2 regions of the Streptomyces sp. NPDC057428 genome follow, and region 2 is predicted to be linked to the other one. Evidence: riboswitches for the same ligand, from Rfam matches in the RefSeq annotation. Region 2 holds a riboswitch; the other holds the start of a gene.
The links. A riboswitch is a leader RNA that binds a small molecule or an ion and turns the genes downstream of it on or off. The one in region 2 is predicted to bind S-adenosylmethionine.

Region 1: it holds a riboswitch for S-adenosylmethionine, as region 2 does, so the genes downstream of both, ACFU5K_RS16355 (aminotransferase class V-fold PLP-dependent enzyme) here and thrC (threonine synthase) in region 2, are expected to answer to the same signal.

The regions. Positions count from the first base shown of each region.
Region 1 covers NZ_JBHVCT010000035.1:43,614-51,795, forward strand. Annotated here, with positions in the region: gene ACFU5K_RS16335 (NYN domain-containing protein) at 1-1,298, opposite strand, end outside; gene ACFU5K_RS16340 (hypothetical protein) at 1,336-1,578, opposite strand; gene ACFU5K_RS16345 (rhomboid family intramembrane serine protease) at 1,744-2,496, shown strand; gene ACFU5K_RS16350 (Lrp/AsnC family transcriptional regulator) at 2,493-2,774, shown strand; gene ACFU5K_RS16355 (aminotransferase class V-fold PLP-dependent enzyme) at 2,842-4,221, opposite strand; SAM riboswitch class IV at 4,395-4,512, opposite strand; gene trpD (anthranilate phosphoribosyltransferase) at 4,653-5,717, opposite strand; gene ACFU5K_RS16365 (cytochrome bc complex cytochrome b subunit) at 5,841-7,466, opposite strand; gene ACFU5K_RS16370 (Rieske 2Fe-2S domain-containing protein) at 7,463-8,182, opposite strand, start outside.
Region 2 covers NZ_JBHVCT010000061.1:26,968-35,149, forward strand. Annotated here, with positions in the region: gene ACFU5K_RS22205 (trehalose-6-phosphate synthase) at 1-595, opposite strand, end outside; gene ACFU5K_RS22210 (glucosyl-3-phosphoglycerate synthase) at 681-1,631, opposite strand; SAM riboswitch class I at 1,785-1,912, shown strand; gene thrC (threonine synthase) at 1,931-3,229, shown strand; gene ACFU5K_RS22220 (MoaD/ThiS family protein) at 3,258-3,533, shown strand; gene ACFU5K_RS22225 (cold-shock protein) at 3,990-4,196, shown strand; gene groL (chaperonin GroEL) at 4,555-6,177, shown strand; gene ACFU5K_RS22235 (DinB family protein) at 6,332-6,841, shown strand; gene ACFU5K_RS22240 (hypothetical protein) at 7,782-8,060, opposite strand.

The sequences.
Region 1 (8,182 bases), on a different contig from region 2:
ACTCCGTCCGCCACTTCACGGTCGGTGGAGACCACGACGACGGGCCTGCCCGGAGGTTCGGCGCGGGCGAGCTGCCGGATCAGTTCGTCCGCGGTCACCCCCGCCTTGCTGAACAGCACACGCACCCCGCGGGGTGGTGCCAGCAGGACCGGGACGGCCAGTTCGGCACCGTCGAAGACGCAGGTCATCTCGGCGCCGGTCTGCGCCGCCAGGACGGAGAGTCCGCCCAGAAGACGCAACCGCTGCTTCTCCAGGGGCATCTGCGGATAGCCGGTCTTGGTGACGTTGTAGCCGTCGACGATGAGATGCGCCTGGGGAAGGGCGAGCAACTGGTCGAGCAGCGCCGGATCAGTCTCCGAAAGCGCCCTGGCCGCGATGTCCTTGGGCGACATGCGGCCCGGCTCCACCGCCTCCACACCGTCGGCTGGGCGGATCGACGACGGGGGCAGGGCCAGTTCGCGGCGAAGCCCCTGGGCGGCTTCCAGCACGGTGTCCAGAAGCAGCCGCAACCGCATGTCCTCGACCGACCGGCCCTCCCTGGCCGCCCTGCGGCCCGCCTCGACCGAGGCCTCCGCCTCGGCGAGCCGCGCCTTGAGCCGCCGCGTCTCACTCTCGGCCGCGGATACCTGGGCGGCGGCCTCGGCGCGTACGGTCTCCGTCTCCGCACCGAGCTTGCGCAGGGCGGCCTCCCCGCGCTTCACCTCGCTGAGCGCGCTGCGGAGTTTGCGGTGGAGTGAGTCGCTCTCCTTGCGGGACGCGTCCAGCTCCGCACGCAGCCGCTCGGTGTCGGCCCTGGTCTGGCCGCGGGCGCGGTCGAGCTCCTCGCGCAGCCGCTCCAGCTCGCGCCGGGTCTCCTCGTCCGCCCGCTCGGCGTGCGCCCGCTGGACCTCCTCGCCGGCGGCCGCGATCAGCTTGACCCAGCCGGCCGGCCGCAGCACGTACGCGGCGGCGGCCACGTCGACCGGGTCCGCGGCGGCGGGCGGCGCACCGGACTTCAGCGCGTCGGCGAGCTCCGGCTGGGTCTGGCCGATCCGCTCACCGATGCGCCGGCGGAACGCCGGGTCGCTCTCGAGGGCGGCCGCCATCGCGTTACCCGCGAACTTGGCGCGCCTGCTCGGCGTGAAACGGGCGTACTGCCGTAGCTGTGCGGGGAGTTCGCCGACCGTCAGACCGCCGAAGGCGTCCGAGACCAGCGCCACCACCCTGCGGCGTACGCCCTCGGGCAGCGGACGGTCGAGCGACTCCGCGGTGCCGTCGGCCGCGTCGGCCGGTCCGGCGCCGCCTGTCGGCTGCTCCACCATCCATCACCCCAATATGTAGGTCCGCACGGCTCCGTCAGGAGTCGGCGCCCGGCCTGTCGACCAGTTCGATCTGGTCCACCGCGTTGCACCAGCGGCAGCGCACGGACTCGATGGTCTCACTGACCACCTCCCGCTCCTCGACACTCGACTCCCCGGCCAGGTCGAGATGGACGTACTCCACGACCTTGGAGGAGCGCGTCACGTCGAAACGGGTGAGGTTGCCGCAGAGTGTGCAGCGCCAGCGGGTCCCGTCCGTCGGCTGGGGAACCGTCGTCATCGTTGAGTCCTCTTTCGTCGCGTCTCTCGTGCGTGCCCAGGTCTGCGATCTCGCGGTGCGCCGTCGAACTGCGGATGTCCTGCGGCAACCCTACGGCCTTGCGCATACCCTCCGGCACGGCGAGGCGGTCTGTCCCGTTCTCGCCGTGTGCGTCATGCTCTGTACGTGATCGATCTGCGGGAAGGCGACTGGCGGAAGCGGGCCCGGGAGCTCGGGGCGGCGGCCGGCGCGGGCGGCGCCCCGGTCACGTACGGGCTGATGGCGCTGTGCTGTGCGGTGTTCCTGATCAGTCCGGTCTCCGGGTTCAACCCCACCCACGGCGAGGGCGACGCCCTCCTCGCCGCGCAGGCCGGGTACTTCGAGCGGTGGGGCGTGATCCCCAGCGAGCTGCTGGACGGCTCCGCCCACGCGGCGCTGACCCCGCTGACCGCGCTCTTCGTCCACGGCAGCTGGCTGCACCTGCTCGGCAACATGCTCTTCCTCTACGTGTTCGGCGCCATGGCCGAGGAGCGCATGGGACGCGCCGAGTTCGTCTTCTTCTATGTCGCGTGCGGCTACTTCGCGCTGGTGGCCTACGCGGTCGTGCACGCGGGCTCGGACCAGACGCTGGTCGGGGCGTCGGGGGCGATCTCCGCGGTGCTCGGCGCCTTCCTCTACCTCTTCCCCCGGGCGCGCGTCACCAGCCTCTTCCCGTTCCTCCTTTTCCTGCCGCTGCGCTTTCCCGCCTGGATCGTGCTCGTGTTCTGGTTCGTGCTCCAGTGGCTCGCGGCCCAGGGCGCAGGCAGCGGCCCGGGAGTGGCCTACCTCGCCCATGTGGCGGGCTTCGCCGCCGGGTTCCTGTACGCCTGGGGGCGTTATCGGGGTGGTACTAGAGTGAAGTCTCCAGCCACGGCCACTGAGGGAGAAAGCCAGCCGTGATCACCGCGATCGTTCTCATCAAAACCAGCGTGGACCGGATCCCCGAGATCGCCGAGGCCATCGCGTCGCTGGACAGCGTCAGCGAGGTCTTCTCGGTCACCGGCACGTACGACCTGATCGCCATGGTCCGGGTGGCCAGGCACGACGATCTCGCCGACGTCATCCCGGGCCGGATCAGCAAGATCCCGGGAGTCGAGGCGACCGACACCCACGTGGCCTTCCGGACCTACTCCCAGCACGACCTCGAGGCGGCCTTCGCCATCGGCCTCGACGCCTGACACGACGCGCGGCTCCGGCCGGGACGAGGAGTCGCTCCCGTCCCGGCCCCAGCCGCGTGCGGGCGGGTCAGACCTGCGAGGTGGCGCCCCGGTCCGGGACGCAGCGGCCGTCCTCGGTGCGGTAGGCCCAGCGGGCACCGGAACTCACCAGCTCCCGGACCGCACCCAGGAACCGGTCGATGTGCTCGTCCGGCGTCCCGGCTCCGAAACTCACCCGGATGGCGTTGAGGGACCTCTCCCCCGGCGCCGCCTCGGGGGCGCCGCACTCCCCCGGGTCCTGCGGCTCGCTGCCCAGCAGGGTCCGCACCAGCGGGTGAGCGCAGAACAGTCCGTCGCGCACCCCGATGCCGTACTCCGCGGAGAGCGCCGCGGCGAAGTGCGAACTGTTCCAGCCCTCCACCACGAAGGAGATGACGCCGACCCTCGGGGCGTCGTCGCCGAACAGCGAGAGCACCTTCACCTCGGGGACACCGGCGAGCCCCTCACGCACCCGGGTGACCAGGTGCTGTTCCCGCTCGACCAGCCGGCCGAAGCCGGCCTCGGTCAGCGCCTTGCAGGCGGCGGCGATGGAGTAGACGCCGATGACGTTGGGCGATCCGGCCTCGTGGCGGGCCGCGGTGGTGTGCCACTCGACGTCCACGCCTCCGTCGGTGCGCCGGGCGACCTTGCGGGAGGCGCCGCCTCCGGCGAGGTACGGCTCCGCGTCCCGCAGCCAGTCGGCCCGGCCTGCGAGCACCCCGCAGCCGAACGGGGCGTACAGCTTGTGGCCGGAGAAGGCGACCCAGTCGGCGTCCAGCTCCGCGATGTCCACCGGGTGATGGGGCGCAAGCTGCGCGGCGTCGAGGACGATCCGGGCCCCGTGCGCGTGGGCGGCGGCGGCCAGGGCCTTCACCGGCCACAGCTCACCGGTGACGTTGGAGGCACCCGTGACGCAGACCAGGGCCGGACCGTGGGGGTCGCGGCCGGCCAGGGCCCGCTCGAGCGTGGCGACGGCCTGGTCCGGGGTGCGGGGGGCGTCGAGGTAGGTCACCCGGACGTTCCGCCAGGGCAGCAGCGCGGCGTGGTGCTCCGTCTCGAACACGAACACCTCGCAGCCCACGGGCAGCGCGGCGGCCAGCAGGTTGAGCGAGTCGGTCGTCGAGCGGGTGAAGACCACCTGGTCGTCGGCGCGGCAGCCGAGGAACTCCGCGACGGTGGTCCGGCTCGTCTCGAACAGGTCGGTGGAGAGCTGCGAGAGATACCCGGCGCCGCGGTGCACGCTTCCGTAGTACGGGGCGTAGGCGGCCACGTCGTCCCACACGCGCTGGAGGGCGGGGGCGCTGGCCGCGTAGTCGAGGGCGGCGTACGTGACGTCTCCACCGGTGACGAGCGGAACGGTGACATCAGCACCCATAACCGGCAGCGGGGCACAAATGGCCTGGTCGACGGCAGCGGTTGAGACAGACATGGCGAACTCCCGTAAAAGGCAGGCGAAATCCTCGCGCCGGCGGTGCGCGGCAGCGCGGAGAGGAAGAAAAAAGGGGTGTGCGGAAGAGGGCTTCGCGCCCTATCGCATTCGCTTGCTCACAGAAGGCTCCCTGGGACCAGGACCCCAAGGGGTGGCATCCAACGATGCCGAGGGGTCCGCGCTTGCCGCAGACCTCGCTGACTGCGGCCCGGTCTTCACCCGGGGCACCCCGCCACGGACGGAGGGTTGCCGGACAGCGGGCCGGGGCCGTAGTCGCTGTCACTCATGACCTGCGCAGCATCCTGCCATACCCCTGGCGACGCGCAAGGCGCAGTCCGCGATCCGGACTGCGCCCCGCTCACACCGTGCGCCTCTCAGAGCCTGTCGGGTGGCCTTCGATCGTCCCCGATCAGAGGTCACCCGACAGGCTCTCAGGCGTTGCTGGCGGTCACCCAGCGCTCCAGCGCGCGCTTGGCCCCGCCCGAGTCGATGGACTTCGCGGCCCGCGCGATCCCCGCCGCCAACTGCTCGTTCAGCGTCCCCTCGCCCGGGTCCAGCGCGACCAGCGCGGCCGCGGAGTTGAGGAGCACGGCCTCACGCACGGGCCCGGTCTCCCCGTCGAGGAGCCGGCGCGCGACATCGGCGTTGTACGACGCGTCGGCGCCCCGCAGCGCCTCGACGGGGACGAGTTCTAGGCCGACGTCGCGCGGGTCGAAGGGCTCCTCCCGGACGGCGCCGTCGCGCACGATCCAGACCCGGGAGGTGGCCGTGGTCGTCAGCTCGTCCAGCCCGTCGTCGCCCCGGAAGACGAGCGCGGAGTTCCCCCGGTCCGCCAGCACGCCCGCCACGATGGGCGCCATCTTCGGGTCGGCGACCCCGATGGCCTGGGAGCGCACCCGGGCCGGGTTGGTGAGCGGTCCCAGAATGTTGAAGGTGGTCTGGGTGCCGAGCTCCTTGCGGGCCCTGGCCGCGTACCGCAGGGCTGGGTGGAACTTCACGGCGAAGCAGAAGGTGATGCCCGCCTCCTCCGCGACGGAGACGACCCGCTGCGGAGTCAGTTCGAGGTTGACGCCGAGCTTCTCCAGCACGTCCGAGGCACCGCTCGCCGACGAGGAGGCGCGGTTGCCGTGCTTGACGACCTTCGCACCCGTCCCCGCGACGACGATCGCGGACATGGTGGAGATGTTGACCGTCTTGGCCATGTCTCCGCCGGTCCCCACGATGTCGACCGTGCGGCCGGGCACCTCGATGGTGTGGGCGTGCTCGTACATGGCGCGGACCAGCCCGGTCACCTCGTCCACGGTCTCGCCCTTGGCCCGCAGCGCGACCGCGAACCCGGCGATCTGCACATCCGTGGCCTCACCGCTCATGATGCGGTTCATGGCCCACGCCGTGTCGTCGGCGCCGAGGTCCTCGCCCCGCAGGAGAGGGGTCAGCACGCCCGGCCAGGTGCGGGCCGCCACGCTGTCGCCGCCGTCCGGGGTCACAACGTTCATGGTCCGCTCCTGGGGTCCACAGCCGGTACAAGGATGCCTCCCACCCTATCCAGCCCGGAGACGGCGAAGAGCCCCGTCCATCGGATGGACGGGGCTCTTCGCTGTGGCGGTCAGCTGAGGTGATCAGTGGTGGCCGTGGCCGCTGTTGATCTCCTTGTACTCCTCGGCAGTGGGCTTGGGGATCTGAGTTCCCTCGCCGAAGTACTTCTCGCTGAGGCTCGCCCGCATCTTCTCCAGTACGGAGGGCTTGCGCTCGACACCGTTCTCGTCGACCGTCGGGCCGATCTCGACCGGCTTGTACTGCTCGTGCGCGGTGAGCGTGTGCAGCTGCCCAGGGCTGAGCGGCTCGTGGATCTCGACGAACTCACCGTGCGGCAGGCGCTTGATGGTGCCGGACTCGCGCCCGTGCAGCACCTTCTCCTTGTCGCGCCGCTGGAGGCCGAGGCAGATCCGCTTCGTGACGATGAACGCCACGACCGGGCCGACGAAGAACGCGATCCGGACGAACCAGCTGATCGCGTTGAGCGACAGGTGGAAGTGCGTCGCCCAGATGTCGTTGCCGCCGCCGATCAGCATGACGAAGTAGATCGTCACCCAGGCGACACCGAGACCGGTGCGGACCGGGGTGTTGCGCGGCTTGTCCAGGATGTGGTGCTCGCGCTTGTCCCCGGTGATCCACGACTCGATGAACGGGTAGAGCGCCAGCGCCCCGAGGACCAGACCGAAGAGGACCAGCGGGATGAGCACGCCCAGGACCAGGGTGTGGCCCCAGAGGTTGATCTCCCAGCCGGGCATCACACGGACGAAGCCTTCGGCGAATCCCATGTACCAGTCCGGCTGGGCGCCCGTGGACACCTGGTCGGGACGGTACGGGCCGAGTGCCCAGATCGGGTTGATCGAGGCGATGGCCGAGAGGATCGCGATGAAACCGAAGACCAGGAAGAAGAAGCCTCCGGCCTTGGCCATGTACACCGGAAGCAGGGGCATGCCGACGACGTTCTTGTTCGTGCGGCCGGGGCCGGCGAACTGGGTGTGCTTGTGGAAGAACACCAGGATGAGGTGGCCGACCACGAGCCCGAGCATGATGCCGGGCAGCAGCAGGATGTGGATCGAGTAGAACCTCGCGATGATGTCCGTGCCGGGGAACTCCCCGCCGAACAGGAACATCGAGATGTACGTACCGACGATCGGCATCGACAGGATCGCGCCCTCCGTGAAGCGCACACCCGTACCGGAGAGCAGGTCGTCCGGGAGCGAGTAACCGGTGAACCCGGTGAACATGCCGAGGACGAACAGCAGGAAGCCGAACAGCCAGTTGATCTCGCGCGGCTTGCGGTACGCGCCGGTGAAGAACACCCGGAACATGTGCACGAACATGCCGGCGAGGAAGATCACCGCTGCCCAGTGGTGGATCTGCCGGACCAGCAGGCCGCCGCGGACGTCGAAGCTGATGTCCAGCGTCGAGGCGTAGGCCTCGGACATCCGGATGCCCTGCATCGGCTCGTACGAGCCGTGATACACGACCTCGTTCATGCTCGGGTGGAAGAACAGCGTCAGGTACACACCCGTGAGGATGATGATGAGGAAGCTGTAGAGGCAGATCTCACCGAGCATGAAGGACCAGTGGTCCGGGAAGATCTTGCGCATGTTGGCCTTGGCGAGCCCGTAGATGCCGAGCCGGCCGTCCGCCCAGTCGGCGACACGCTCACCGGCGGGCGCCTTGCGCTGTGTTTCCGTCGCAGTACTCATCCGCGCTCCCAGAAGGCAGGACCGACGGGCTCTTCGAAGTCACCGAGGGCTTCGAGGTTGCCCTCGCTGTTCACACCGATCCGCAGCTGCGGGAGGGCGTGACCGGCCGGACCGAAGATGACGCGGGCGCCGTCGGAGAGGTCGAAGGTGGACTGGTGGCACGGGCAGAGCACGTGATGCGTCTGCTGCTCGTACAGGCTGATCGGGCAGCCGACGTGGGTGCAGATCTTGGAGAAGGCCACGATTCCCTCGTGGGCCCACTCGCGCTCGCGCTTGTCCTTGATGTTGTCCGGCTCGATGCGGATGATCATCAGGGCGGACTTGGCGATCTGCGTCTGGAAGTCGTGCGCGTCCTCCTCCAGGCCCTCGGGCATGGCGAAGGTGAGCGAACCGACGACGACGTCCTCGGGACGCAGCGGCTCCATCGTGTTCATGTTGACGAGCAGCTTGCCCTTGGCCCACAGCGTGTTGCGGAGCTTCTTCTCCGGCAGCGGACCGAGGTCGCGCAGCAGCACCACACCGGAGAGCGGCACCAGTGCCAGCGCGCCGAACATGGTGTTGCGGATCAGCTTGCGCCGTCCGAGCGCGGACTCCTCGGCACCGGCCGCGAAGTCGGCCATGACCTTGGCCTTGACCTCGGGCGTGGCCTCGATGGCGTGCCGGTCGTCGGCGACCTCGACGTCGGACATCAGGGTGCGCGCCCAGTGGACGGCACC
Region 2 (8,182 bases):
CGCGGTCGGCGCCCAGGATGCCCTTGAGAAGCTGCTCCCCGATGTCGTCGGGCAGCAGCCGGAAGTAGTCGACGGGCGCCCACGGGGTGTGCGTGAAGTGCCCGATCCGCAGGTCGGGGCGGAGCTCGCGCAGTATCCCGGGGACCAGCGAGAGGTGGTAGTCCTGCACGAGGACCGCCGCGTCCTCGCCCGCCTCCTCGGCGAGTGCCTGTGCGAAGGCCCGGTTGTAGCTCTCGTAGGAGGCCCACTGACGCCGGAACTCCGCGTCGAAGACGGGCTCCACCGGCGTCTGGTAGAGCATGTGGTGCACGAACCAGAGCACCGAGTTCGCGATGCCGTTGTACGCGTCCTCGTGGACCCCGGCGTCGATGTCGAGCATCCGCACGCCGGGCTCGGACACGCCCTGCCGGACCGCCTCGCGGTCGCCGTCGCCGAGAGCGGCGCACACCCACAGCTTGTCGTCGACGGCGCTGAGGCCGGAGACGAGCCCGCCGCCACCCCGCTTCGATTCGAGCGTGCCGTCCTCCCGCCGGGCGTACGACACCGGGCCGCGGTTGGACGCGACGAGGACCTGGGCAGCGTGCTCGGAGACCATGTACCCGAACCTAGCCCGTGAGGGAAGCCGCCAAACGTGAGGAACGGCCGGAGATCCGGAGCGGAGCCGTCGTGGCGCGAAACCGCTACGCGGCGTTCCGGGCCGCGTACTCCGCGATCTCCCGCATCGGCGGCCGTTCCTCCGTGTCCACCGCGTGGGTACGCGGGACGAACCCGCCCGGCCCCCGCTCGAACTGGGTGATCTCGGGCCGTACGAGCGGGCCCCGGGAGAGCCTCAGCTGCGCCGTCCGGTAGATCGCCGCCGCCATCCGCCCGAGCGCCTGGCCGTCCTGGTGGCGGTGTCTGCGTACGCCGACGTCGACCTGGGCCAGGGCGTCCAGGCCCACGGTGTGCAGGGCGTCGACCAGCAGGCCCAGCTCCACTCCGTAGCCGACCGGGAAGGGCAGCCGCTCCAGCAGGGAGCGGCGCACCGCGTACTCGCCGCCCAGCGGCTGGACGAACCCGGCAAGCCGGGGCCAGTGGAGATTGAGCAGCGGGCGGGCCACCAGCTCGGTCACGCGCCCGCCCTGGCCCGCTGCCTCGCCCAGCGGCCGGTCGTACATCGCCTTGACGAACTGCACCGAAGGGTCGGTCAGCAGGGGGCCGACTGTCCCGGACACGAAGTCCGCGGAGAAGTCCTTGAGGTCGGCGTCGACGAAGCAGACGATCTCGCCGCTCGTCACCAGCAGCGACCGCCACAGGACCTCACCTTTGCCGGGCAGGGCGGGGATCCGGGGGACGACGGAGTCCCGGTGCACGACCCGGGCGCCCGCCCGCCGCGCGACCTCGGCCGTGGCGTCGGTGGAACCGGAGTCGATCACCACCAGCTCGTCGACGAGCCGGACCTTCTCCATCAGCTCGCGCCGGATCTCCGCGACGATCGCGCCGACCGTCGCCTCCTCGTTCAGCGCGGGCAGGACGACGCTCACGCGCGCGGCGCGCGGATCCCTCGCCCGCGCGGCGGTGAGGTGGTCGAGCGGGCGGTCGTCGGCCGACCAGGAACGCCTGGTCAGCCAGCGTTCCACCTCTTCCAGCACGGTCGATTCTCCCTGTGTGTGATCCATCTCGCGGTTCGGACGACTCATCCGGTCGCCCGGTGCTTCGGTTACAGTCTTGAACAACGCGGATGGCCCCCTCATGTCGGGGTGGCTCCGCGAAAAAACGCCCGGATCGACGGTCCGGTGCCATCGCGCTCATCCAGAGGGACTGAGGGAACGGCCCGTTGAAGTCCCGGCAACCCTCCTGCCGACCGCGAGGTCACGGTGGGGAAGGTGCCAATTCCGTCTTGTGGCGAAATACGTCGCAAGGAAGATGAGGAGAAAGGGCCTCCGCCATCATGGCCGCGCAGACAGTCGCAGCAAACGCCAATTCTTCCGCCGTGGATCTCGGTCCCGCCGCAGCGCTTTCCTGCCGCGAATGCGGCGAGCGTTTCGAACTCGGCCCCCTTTTCGCCTGCGCGTCCTGTTTCGGGCCGCTCGAAGTGGCGTACGACCTCCCGAGCGGCTCCCCCGAAGAGCTGAAGAAGCGCATCGCCGAGGGACCGGACAACATCTGGCGCTATGCGCCGCTGCTCCCCGTCCCCGCCGATGTCGCGGACAAGCCCAACATCAACCCCGGTTTCACGAAGCTGGTCAAGGCCGACAACCTCGCCCGCGAGCTGGGCGTGACCGGCGGCCTGTACGTCAAGGACGACTCCGGCAACCCGACGCACTCCTTCAAGGACCGTGTCGTCGCCATCGCCGTCGAGGCCGCCCGCGCCTTCGGGTTCACCACGCTCTCCTGCTCCTCCACCGGCAACCTCGCCGGTGCGGTCGGTGCCGCCGCGGCCCGCGCCGGCTTCCGCTCGTGCGTGTTCATCCCGCACGACCTGGAGCAGGGCAAGGTCGTCATGGCCGCGGTGTACGGCGGCGAGCTGGTCGGCATCGAGGGCAACTACGACGACGTCAACCGCTTCTGCTCGGAGCTCATCGGCGACCCGCTCGGCGAGGGCTGGGGATTCGTCAACGTCAACCTGCGGCCGTACTACGGCGAGGGCTCCAAGACGCTGGCGTACGAGATCTGCGAGCAGCTGGGCTGGCGGCTGCCCGACCAGCTCGTGATCCCCATCGCCTCCGGTTCGCAGCTCACGAAGATCGACAAGGGGCTGCGGGAGCTGATCAAGCTCGGCCTCGTCGAGGACAAGCCGTACAAGATCTTCGGCGCTCAGGCCGAGGGCTGTTCCCCGGTCTCCACCGCCTTCAAGGCCGGCCACGACGTCGTGCGGCCGCAGAAGCCGAAGACCATCGCGAAGTCCCTGGCGATCGGGAACCCTGCCGACGGCCCGTACGTGCTGGACATCGCCCGCCGCACCGGCGGTGCGGTGGAGGACGTCGACGACGAGCAGATCGTGGACGCGATCAAGCTGCTGGCCCGCACCGAGGGCATCTTCGCGGAGACCGCCGGCGGTGTGACCGTCGGCGTCACGAAGAAGCTGATCGAGGCAGGCCTGCTGGACCCGGCCCTGACCACCGTCGTCCTGAACACCGGGGACGGACTGAAGACGCTGGACGCGGTCGCCCCCACGACCGGACTGTCGGCGACGATCCGGCCCAGCCTGGACGCGTTCCGCGACGCTGGCCTCGCCGCCGCCAACTGACCACCCGAGACCCGAGGAAGGCACCGACATGAGCGTCAAGGTCCGTATCCCCACCATCCTGCGCACCTACACGGGTGGTCAGGCCGAGGTCCCGGCCGAGGGGGCGATCCTCTCCGAGGTCATCGCGTCGCTGGAGCAGAACCATCCGGGCATCGGCGCCCGCGTCCTGGACGACCAGGGCAAGCTGCGCCGCTTCGTCAACGTGTACGTCAACGACGACGACGTGCGCTTCGAGGGCGGTCTGGACGCGGCGACGCCGGACGGCGCAGGCGTATCGATCATCCCGGCCGTCGCCGGAGGCTGATCCCCGTCGCGGCGCGCGGGCCGGGGAGACACCCCGGCCGGGCGCCCGCGCTGTGTGAACACGAAGGCCCCCTCCGCATCAGAAGCGGAGGGGGCCATTCTGCATGGTTGAGCGCGGTAGAGTTGGGGAAGTCCCCGCCGCTGCCCGTGCCGCCCGCATATGAGAATGCGCCCGGCCGTGACAAGAAGCAGCCAAAGTACGTGAACCTCCTGAGGCATAAGTCGCCTTTGTCAGGCCCGACTTGCCCTGGAATCTTGCCGATTCTCCCCATCCGGGCGTTCGCGCCTGCCCAGAATTCCCGTCCGATTGCCCTGTTGCAGAGGGCAGTTGGGCAGATACATTCGGCCGCGGTCGACGCGTTCCGGCGCACGCCACCCTCTCCTGTCGGAGGGTGAGTTCTGACCCGGGCCCGCGAAGTGCGGTCTCGTGCAAGGGCCAGTAATAGGGGAGTTAGGCATGGCTCAGGGCACCGTCAAGTGGTTCAACGCGGAGAAGGGGTACGGCTTCATCGCGGTCGACGGTGGTGCGGATGTTTTCGTCCACTACAGCGCGATCCAGATGGACGGGTACCGCACCCTCGAAGAGGGTCAGCGAGTTGAATTCGAGATCTCGCAGGGCCAGAAGGGGCCGCAGGCGGACATGGTCAAGCTCGCCGTCGGCTGAGCTCGGCGCGGTCGGCCAACGACACTACTCACGCACGCAGGGCCCGTTCCTCCGCAGGGGGACGGGCCCTGCGTGCGTCCGCGTGCGCCCCGGGCGGGGCCCGCTCCCCAGCGAGCCTCGGCCTCAGGCGCTTGCACTCGAGGGGGTCGAGTGCTAATCATTGGCGTTAGCACTCTCCAGGTGAGAGTGACAGAAACTTGGACCGGGCCGGTGAGGCCCGCAGGCTCAGCGGGGCAAGGAACCACTGAGCAGGCTGGCCGTCCGTCGCGGGCGCCTCCCGGTCCGGAGCAATCCTTCCCCAAGCTCTCAACTGCGTTCGAGCAGGGGAGACCCCATCAGTCCGGGAGGACCACTTCACATGGCCAAGATCATCGCGTTCGACGAGGAGGCACGGCGCGGTCTCGAGCGCGGGATGAACCAGCTCGCCGACGCCGTCAAGGTCACCCTCGGCCCCAAGGGCCGTAACGTCGTCCTCGAGAAGAAGTGGGGCGCGCCCACGATCACCAACGATGGTGTTTCCATCGCCAAGGAGATCGAGCTCGAGGACCCGTACGAGAAGATCGGTGCGGAGCTGGTCAAGGAGGTCGCCAAGAAGACGGACGACGTCGCCGGCGACGGTACGACCACCGCCACCGTTCTCGCCCAGGCGCTCGTCCGCGAGGGCCTGCGCAACGTCGCCGCGGGTGCCAACCCGATGGCTCTGAAGCGTGGCATCGAGAAGGCCGTCGAGGCCGTCTCCGCCGCACTTCTGGAGCAGGCGAAGGACGTGGAGACCAAGGAGCAGATCGCTTCGACGGCCTCCATCTCCGCTGCTGACACCGAGATCGGCGCCAAGATCGCCGAGGCTATGGACAAGGTCGGCAAGGAAGGCGTCATCACCGTCGAGGAGTCCCAGACCTTCGGTCTGGAGCTCGAGCTCACCGAGGGTATGCGCTTCGACAAGGGCTACATCTCGGCGTACTTCGCCACCGACATGGAGCGCATGGAGTCGTCGTTCGACGACCCGTACATCCTGATCGTCAACTCCAAGATCAGCAACGTGAAGGACCTCCTTCCGCTGCTCGAGAAGGTCATGCAGTCGGGCAAGCCCCTGCTGATCATCGCGGAGGACGTCGAGGGCGAGGCCCTGTCGACCCTGGTCGTCAACAAGATCCGTGGCACCTTCAAGTCCGTCGCCGTCAAGGCTCCGGGCTTCGGTGACCGCCGCAAGGCCATGCTCGGCGACATCGCCATCCTCACCGGTGGCACCGTCATCTCCGAGGAGGTCGGTCTCAAGCTGGAGAACGCCGGCCTGGACCTGCTCGGCAGCGCCCGCAAGGTCGTCATCACCAAGGACGAGACCACGATCGTCGACGGTGGCGGTGACAGCGACCAGGTTCAGGGTCGTGTCAAGCAGATCCGTGCCGAGATCGAGAACTCCGACTCGGACTACGACCGCGAGAAGCTCCAGGAGCGCCTCGCGAAGCTGGCCGGCGGCGTGGCCGTCATCAAGGCCGGCGCCGCCACCGAGGTGGAGCTCAAGGAGCGCAAGCACCGCATCGAGGACGCGGTGCGCAACGCCAAGGCCGCCGTCGAGGAGGGCATCGTCGCCGGTGGTGGCGTGGCTCTGCTCCAGGCCTCGGCCGTCTTCGAGAAGCTCGACCTCACGGGCGACGAGGCCACGGGCGCCAACGCCGTGAAGCTCGCGCTGGAGGCCCCGCTCAAGCAGATCGCCGTCAACGGTGGTCTCGAGGGTGGAGTCGTCGTCGAGAAGGTGCGCAACCTGCCGATCGGTCACGGCCTGAACGCCGCGACCGGCGAGTACGTCGACATGATCGCCGAGGGCATCATCGACCCGGCGAAGGTCACGCGCTCCGCCCTGCAGAACGCCGCGTCCATCGCCGCGCTCTTCCTCACCACCGAGGCCGTCATCGCCGACAAGCCGGAGAAGGCCTCTGCGGCCGCTCCGGGCGGCATGCCGGGCGGTGACATGGACTTCTGATCCTCGGATCAGCAGCTCCAGCGGTACCCGCAGTATCCGTACGACGCCGGCCCCCGGGATTCGTCCCGGGGGCCGGCGTCGTACGTGCCGCCTGCCGCCCCGTCCCGGAGCCGGATACTGGGCACTTCTGTCCCCTCGTGAAGGAGTGCGACCGGTGACCACCGACGTGCGTAAAGGGCCGCCCGCCGTGGGCGGGGAGCGCGAGACGCTGCGGGCCTTTCTCGACTACCACCGCGCCACCCTCGCCATAAAGTGCGAAGGGCTGGACGACGAGCAGTTGCGGCAGCGGTCGATGCCTCCCTCGACGCTCTCGCTGCTGGGACTGGTGCGGCACATGGCCGAAGTGCAACGGGCCTGGTTCCGCCGCGTGTTCGACGACAACGACGCTCCGATGGTGTGGTCGGACCGGATCGACTTCCAGGCCGCGTACGACGCGAGCACCTCGAACCGGGCCGAGGCCTTCGGCGCCTGGGAGGCAGAGGTCGAGAACTCCCGCCGCATCGAGCGGCAGGCCGCCTCCCTGGACCTGACGGGGCTCCAGCCGCGCTGGGAGCAGGAGGTGTCCCTGCGCATGGTGATGGTGCACGTGCTGCTCGAATACGGCCGCCACAACGGCCACGCGGACTTCCTGCGCGAGGGCGTCGACGGGACCGTGGGCGCGTGAGGTACGCCCATCGGCGGGGGCGGGGCGTGCCGGGTCCCCGCGCGCGGCCGGGGGAGAGAGCTGCCCGGGCCGCGGTCCCCGCAGCCCGTCATTGCCCCCGGCGCTGAGGCCTGCGCGGTTCGACACATGAACGGCGGTCGTCGTGTCGCCCCGCCCGCGCAGGAATGGTTCGTGCCTCGAGAGTACGGCGAGCTCGGGACACGCTTTGCCGCCCCTCGTTACAAGGGCGGGCCCCTGACGAGCCTCAGCTCATCAGGCGTTCGGATCCGCTTGAAGGACCTGCGCACTCCAGGTGTCCACCGCGGGACTGCACCGGTAGAAGACGTTCGGCTGCACCGGGTCACACGTCACCAGGAGAACGTCTCCCTGCCCGAGTGCAACGTTCCGCTGGACCTGCGTGGAGCGACGCTCGCAATGCCGCGTGACCTCGAGGTGCAGCGGATGAGGGCCTGGGGTCAAGGGGATGAAACGAACCTTTCTGATGCTGGTCCGATCGACGCTGCAGAGCTGTTGCCGACTCTCGGTGACCGACACCAGGCACCAATTGAGTGACATGCTGCGGGGCGGGTCACGCAGATCCACCTGTAACAGAAGACCGGTCTGGCCTCGGCGCCGGGCGCTACGGATCAGATAGCGAGACCGCCATTTCAACCGGCCGTCGAAGTCGCTGTTCACCTGCACCGCGACGTCCCCCACCCTGCTCCCTCTGCCACTCCACCACGTTCCCCGGACGCTCAGGCTGGCAGGAACAGGCGAGATCCAGAAGGGCCATGACCGGCAGAGCGTAAAGGCCGAAGCCTGCCGGAAGTCAACGGTGACACGGCCCTTACGCTCGGCAAGTCAGCCAGCTTTGGTGGGCTTTTGCGTTCGTGCGCGGGTGCCGGCGAGCCGGTGGGAGTCGGTACCGCAGGGCCCTCTCAACCGCAGCGTCGACTGTCGGTCAGTTCGCCTCGGCGTCCTGCGGCAGGGGGTCCTCGCCGCTCTCTGCAGCAGGACTGGCCGGACGGTAGCGCCCCATGCTCCCGAAGATCAGAACGGCTCCCAGAGGGGCCATCCCGTAGAGCACGGGGAAGTCCTTGCCGAACCTGGTGACAAGGAAGGCCAGGCCTGCAAGGGCGAGGAGCAGGAAAGGACGCCTGATGACGTGACCGCCCACGATGGCTAGTCGGCGACGCACTCCGTGCGCTTCGGTGAGGCGTCTCCAGTCCGACGGTGACATGACGTCAGCGTAGCCCGTACAGCGGTCGAGGAGACCGTCCTGGCCATGCCGTAGATCTCCGGCATGACCAGGACCGTTCACCAGCATCCTCCCAACGCAAACCCCAGCGCCTCCAGTCCGGA